2 linked regions of the Microbulbifer sp. A4B17 genome follow. The protein of the gene in region 2 interacts with the protein of the main gene of each other region in a pairwise test. Links are inferred from orthologs where the notes say so. Each region holds a gene or a part of one and is shown on either strand. Other genes may lie near its edges. The genes, in order: ftsL and BTJ40_RS06425.

Region 1 (3,244 bases), 2.4 Mb from region 2 along the record:
AGTACCACTGAAAGTGTATTTGGGCAGCCACGCAATCAATATGGACGCAAAAGGGCGTCTGGCAATACCGGCGCGCGTTCGCGACAGGCTGGTAGATGAGTGTGGGGGTTGCTTGGTGGTGACGGCCCATACAGAGGAGCGCTGCCTGCTGGTATACCCGTCGCCCCAGTGGCAGCAGATTCTCCCGAAGATAGAAGCCTTGCCCAGTTTTAACAAAGTGGCTCGGCGCGCTCAGCGCCTGCTGATCGGGTATGCCTGTGAACTGCAGGTGGATGGCAACGGCAGGGTATTGATTCCGCCAACTCTGCGTGAGTACGCGGGGCTGGAAAAGAAATTGATGTTAGTGGGCCAGGGGAAAAAGCTGGAGCTCTGGAGTGAGGAGCGCTGGATGTCCTGGCTCGATGATAGTGAAGACGAAGAGGGTATGCCTGAGGAAATGGCATCCCTCTCTTTATAAGGGGAGTACCGGGTGTCTCAAGAATTGCATCGCAGTGTGTTGTTACGCGAGGCCGTAGACGCTCTGGTGACTGAGCCGGATGGGTTTTATATCGATGGCACCTTTGGCCGGGGTGGGCACAGCGCCTCAATCCTTGAGCACTTGGGGCCCAATGGTCAGTTGGTAGGGGTGGATAAAGATCCCCAGGCTGTTGAATTTGCAGAGCAGCGGTTTGCCGGTGAATCCCGTTTTTCCATTTGGCATGGGTCTTTTGCCGATATGGATAAGGCTGCCGGGCAAGCTGCCGGTAAGGTCAGTGGAATATTGCTCGACCTGGGAGTGTCTTCGCCACAACTGGATCAAGCCGAGCGCGGTTTCAGTTTTATGCAGGATGGCCCGCTGGATATGCGTATGGATACCAGTCGGGGTATCAGTGCAGCGGAGTGGGTTAACACTGAGGCCGAGGCCGAAATGGTCCGGGTGTTTAAGGAGTACGGAGAGGAGCGTTTTGCCCGTCGAATGGCTGCTGCCATTGTAAAGCGCCGGCTGGAAAAGCCATTTGAGCGCACCCTCGATTTTGCCGAGGTTGTGAAAGAGGCGAATCCGGCTTGGGAAAAAGGTAAACATCCTGCTACCCGGGTATTTCAGGCTATCCGTATCCATATTAATGGCGAGTTGGATGATCTGCAGAGTGCATTGGATAAATCCCTGCAGTTACTGGCACCGGGTGGACGTCTGGTGATTATCAGTTTCCACTCTCTTGAAGACCGAATGGTGAAGCGTTTTATTCGGGAAAAAGAGCGCGGTCCCCAGTTGCCTCGTGGCCTTCCGGTTATGGATAGCCAGATAGCCAAGTCGCTGCGTTCAGTGGGCAAAGCGGTGAAAGCCAACACTGCAGAACTGGATGAAAATCAGCGATCTCGCAGTGCAGTAATGCGAGTGGCAGAAAAACTGGGTGGAAACTGAGTTTATGTCCGGCAAGGCTCTGCTTGGAATGGGAGTGATGTGGGTAGCGGTAATCCTATCGTCGCTTTCGGTTATTCAAAGTACCCAGCAAAGTCGGGAGTTGACCGCTGAGTTGGGTAAGGCGCAAAAAGCCCACGATGAGTTGCGCTACGAGCAGGAGCGTCTCCTTTTGGAAAAAAGTGCCTGGTCTGCCTATAGCCGGGTCGAACAGGTCGCACAAGAAAAATTAAAAATGCACATGCCTGCGCCTTCGGAACAGGTACTGGTGGTAGTGGATTAAACCCTAGCTGCCATCAGGTGAAGACGTAATTACCCCACTGTTTGCCCGGTGGGGTTTCTGCGTTTGGGGGCTTTGGCCTTTAAATAATTATAAAGAGTTTTGTATTAATTGGGTTTCGGGACTCAGGCCGGGAAAGTGACACGCTCAGCCTGGGCACAGAATAAATAGATAACGCCAACTGGAAAAACATGGGCGCAGTCAAAAAAAAGGATATTCAGCCGGGTATTGCCCGCTGGCGTTTTGCGCTGGTGGCAGTTCTGCTGTGCCTGCTCGCCCTGGCCCTGGTTTTCCATTTGGCCAGACTTCAAGTGGTGCCTGCTGCTGAGCGCGGATATCGTTTTCTGCAGGATCAGGGCCGGGCTCGTACCCTGCGCACTGAAGAAATTGCCGCGTATCGGGGCTCGATCGTCGACCGAAATGGTGAGCTTCTCGCCGTAAGTACACCGGTGCACAGTCTGTGGGCTAATCCGAAACTGTTACGCGAAATAAGTGATGAAGATTTAGTGCGCTTGGCTCGCGCGCTGGATTTACAGCCATCCAAACTGGGTGCCCGCCTGGAGAAGTACCGCAATAAAGAATTTATGTATCTGCATCGCCACCTGTCTCCAGAGGAGGCTGGGGAAGTGCTGGAGCTGGGTATTTCAGGTGTTTTCAGTAAAAAAGAATACCGGCGCTTTTACCCTGCTGGAGAGGTGGTAGCCCAGCTTCTCGGTTTTACCAATATTGATGATCGCGGCCAGGAAGGAATGGAGCTGGCCTACGATGACTGGCTGTCGGGACAGCCGGGATCCCGCCAGGTAATTAAAGACCTGAAAGGGCGTACTGTAAGAGATTTAGCGATCCACCAGGAAGCGCAACCGGGCAGGGATCTGCGTTTGTCTATCGATATGCGCCTGCAGTATTTGGCCTACCGGGAATTAAAACGAGCAGTCTCGGAAAACGGCGCCGCCTCGGGTTTTATGGTGATTCTCGATACTCACAGTGGTGATGTATTGGCTATGGCCAACCAGCCTTCATTTAATCCCAATGACCGTAAGGGCGCTAAGTCAGCAGCCATGCGCAACCGAGCCCTGATCGACCAATTTGAACCGGGCTCTACGGTAAAGCCTTTAACGGTACTGGCCGCTTTGGAAACTGGGCGCTATACGCCAAAGACAGAAATAAACACCAGCCCTGGATATATTCGCGTGCCGGGAAAAACCCTGGTGGACCCGGTTAATTACGGAAAAATAGACCTCACTAAGATTATTACTAAGTCGAGCCAGGTGGGAATTACAAAAATTGCTCTCGATTTGGAACCAAATTCTCTGCGGGGACTCTTTTATCGCTTGGGTCTGGGCGAGGCAGTGGGCAGCGGCTTCCCCGGTGAAGCACAGGGGATCTTGCCCAGTCGTAGCCGCTGGCATCCAATCGAGCGGGCTAATTTCGCCTTCGGCTACGGTTTAACAGTTAACGCTGTGCAACTGGCACAAGCCTACAGCGTGCTAGCGAATGAAGGGGTTAAGCGTCCTGTTTCCCTGGTTTTATCCGGTGACAAAGTGCCGGGCGAGCCTGAGCAGGTT
Region 2 (3,045 bases):
TGCTTTGTCCCGATCACCTTCTACATTGCGCAGACGAATCCTGAAGCGATTCCCCATATGCTCACCGCGACGCAACTTGCGTGGTCCCCGGAAGGCCTGGAGCAATGAAATTTCATCGCTGTTAATTTGCGACCAGTCTGCCTCTGGCTTTTGTCCAAGCCATACACTGAACCATTGAGTGGTAACAGCATGTCGGTCTTTCAAACCATAAAAGCTGACATCCCGGCTTTGCACCCCGGCTAACTTCGCCAACTCCTTGGCAACCCAGGCGGTATTTGCCCCGCGCTTTTTAACCTGTAAGTAAACATGCTCACCTTCTTTATCAGCCGGTGGCACAGCCAGTTCATCGACAATAAAGTCTTCCGGTTCTGTGCGAAAATCACCAGAAATTACCGCACCCCCGAGCGCTCGGGGCCAATCCAGATTCCAAACTTCAGACATCTTTGCGCTCTAATAAAACGGTAGCTTGCGCGGCGATACCCTCACCGCGACCAGTAAATCCAAGCTTTTCTGTAGTGGTTGCTTTGACACTGATCGCATCGCAATCAACACCACAGTCAGCGGCAATATTGACTCGCATTCCATCGATATGCGGAGCCATCTTGGGGGCTTGGGCAATCAACGTCATATCCGCATTAACCAGGCGATACCCTTTACTATCGATTAACCCAACAACATGTCGAAGCAGGTTTCTGCTATCTGCCCCGGCAAACTGTTCATCGTTGTCGGGAAAGTGTTTACCAATATCTCCCAAGGCCAGAGCACCCAATAAGGCATCCGAGAGGGCGTGCAATAAAACATCCCCGTCAGAATGAGCTACCAAACCATACCCATAGGGGATTTGTACTCCTCCGAGCACTACGTGATCACCAGGGCCAAATGCGTGCACATCAAAGCCCTGGCCTATTCGAAAACTCACTATCGCTTATCCTCAGTCGGGGAGTAGCGCAGACGTAAAATAGTTTCTGCAATTATGATATCGGCGGGGTGCGTCACTTTAATATTGTCACTATCACCTGCAACCAATTGCGGTGAATGGCCAAAAAATTCCAGTGCACTGGCTTCATCGGTTACAGCAATACCCTGCTCCAGGGCTTTACCAAGGCATGAGTGCAAAGTGCTGAGAGGGGCCCGTTGCGGAGTTTGCGCCAGCCAAATACTTTCCCGGTCAACCGTTTCTTCCACACAGGCTACACCGCCTGTCACGTGACTGCGCTTTAATGTGTCGCTCGCGGGGCGCGCCAAAAGTGCCATTGGTGAGACTTCGTCACAAAGCAAAGCGCAGATATCGCGCTCAGACACACAGGGTCGTGCAGCATCGTGGACTAAAACCGGGGTATCACCGCTTTCACGCTCCGCCAGGAAATCCAGAGCGGACTGAACAGAGTCCGCTCTCTCAGCTCCACCAATGACTGTGTGTACCAAGGGGTGGTTTGCTTCTTTCAGGTGAAGGAAGTAGGTATCCTGCTCCGACAGCGATACTACAACGCCGGCCAAGCCTGGCCACCCAAGAATATTTTTTAAAGTCAGGGATAGCAGTGGTCGCCCGAGCAATGGCAGGTACTGTTTCGGGCGATCGGCCCCCATACGTTTGCCAACGCCGGCAGCGGGTACAATGACCCAATAATCCTTAATCAATTTTCAGCCTCTTCCTTCTTATCCAGGAAGATAAACAGTGTTTCCCCTTCCTTGATCAGTCCCAGGTCATAACGGGCTTTCGCTTCCACACCATCTGTGCCAATTTTCAAACTGCGGACTTCCCTGAACAGTTGACGGTTTTCCCGCACCAGCGCGATATTTTTTTCTTGCTGTTGGGCTAATTGACGCTTGAGACGTGTAACTTCGGCGAGACTACCTTCACCAACCCAAAGTCGGTACTGGGTGGCGAGGAGCATAATGGTGAGTATTGCCAGCAGCCATTTCATACGAGATTACGATATTTCGCTTGTTCGTATTTATAGCACTACAAAGAGGGGCTGGCCCCTCTTTGTAGTGCTTGCACGCTAATTCAAATAATAGATTACTTGAATTCAGCACGGCCGCGATAAGGAGCGGAGCCATTCAACTCAGCTTCGATGCGCAGCAGGCGGTTGTACTTGGCTACGCGGTCTGAACGGCAAAGGGAGCCGGTCTTGATTTGGCCAGCAGCAGTCGCAACCGCCAGATCCGCAATAGTGGTATCTTCAGTCTCACCAGAGCGGTGAGAGATCACAGCGGTGTAGCCTGCATCTTTAGCCATTTTAATCGCGTCCAGAGTCTCGGACAGGGAGCCGATCTGGTTGAACTTGATCAAGATGGAATTACCTACACCTTTTTCGATACCTTCTTTCAGGATCTTGGTGTTGGTTACGAACAGGTCGTCGCCTACCAGCTGTACTTTGTCACCAATCTTATCGGTAAGCACTTTCCAACCATCCCAATCGCTCTCATCCATACCGTCCTCAATAGACAGGATCGGATAGTTGGCAGACAAGTCGGCCAGGTAGCTGGCAAAGCCTTCGCTATCGAACTGCTTGCCTTCCCCAGCCAGATCGTACTTGCCATCTTTGTAGAACTCGGAAGAAGCGCAGTCCAGAGCCAGAGTAATATCATCGCCCAGGGTGTAACCAGCTTTTTCTACAGCCTCAGCAATCACTTTCAGAGCTGCTTCGTTGGAAGGCAGGTTAGGAGCAAAGCCACCCTCATCACCAACCGCAGTATTCAGACTGTTGCTGGACAGTACTTTTTTCAGGGAGTGGAAGATCTCTGCACCTTGGCGCAGGGCTTCGGCAAAAGACTCAGCTTTAACGGGCTGAACCATAAATTCCTGGATATCCACATTGTTATCAGCGTGCTCACCGCCGTTGAGGATATTCATCATCGGAACCGGCATGGAGTATTCACCCGGAGTGCCATTTACCTCAGCGATATGCTGGTACAGGGGAATATTTTTGGAAGCTGCAGCTGCTTTTGCGGCCGCCAGGGAAACCGCCAAAATTGCGTTGGCGCCCAGGTTAGCTTTGTTTTCAGTACCGTCGGCATCGATCATCGCCTTGTCCAGGACGC

The links.
Region 1: the proteins of BTJ40_RS06425 (region 2) and ftsL interact in binary tests that used the Escherichia coli proteins (3 or more experiments, as listed by UniProt). The link is inferred for Microbulbifer sp. A4B17 from one-to-one orthologs.

What each region holds. Positions count from the first base shown.
Region 1 is NZ_CP029064.1:3,855,102-3,858,345, reverse strand. What follows is about bases 113-3,036. They hold ftsL (cell division protein FtsL), read left to right. Parts: upstream 113-1,391; coding sequence 1,392-1,682; downstream 1,683-3,036. Other genes in these bases: BTJ40_RS16935 (penicillin-binding protein 2), read left to right, coding at 1,871-3,036; rsmH (16S rRNA (cytosine(1402)-N(4))-methyltransferase RsmH), read left to right, coding at 470-1,402; mraZ (division/cell wall cluster transcriptional repressor MraZ), read left to right, coding at 113-457. In the rest of the region: more of mraZ, read left to right, coding at 14-112; more of BTJ40_RS16935, read left to right, coding at 3,037-3,244. UniProt on the Escherichia coli protein: Essential cell division protein. May link together the upstream cell division proteins, which are predominantly cytoplasmic, with the downstream cell division proteins, which are predominantly periplasmic.
Region 2 is NZ_CP029064.1:1,450,934-1,453,978, reverse strand. The notes cover bases 281-3,005. They hold BTJ40_RS06425 (septum formation initiator family protein), read right to left. Parts: upstream 1,926-3,005; coding sequence 1,635-1,925; downstream 281-1,634. Other genes in these bases: eno (phosphopyruvate hydratase), read right to left, coding at 2,021-3,005; ispD (2-C-methyl-D-erythritol 4-phosphate cytidylyltransferase), read right to left, coding at 919-1,638; ispF (2-C-methyl-D-erythritol 2,4-cyclodiphosphate synthase), read right to left, coding at 434-919; truD (tRNA pseudouridine(13) synthase TruD), read right to left, coding at 281-441. Also shown: more of truD, read right to left, coding at 1-280; more of eno, read right to left, coding at 3,006-3,045. UniProt on the Escherichia coli protein: Essential cell division protein. May link together the upstream cell division proteins, which are predominantly cytoplasmic, with the downstream cell division proteins, which are predominantly periplasmic.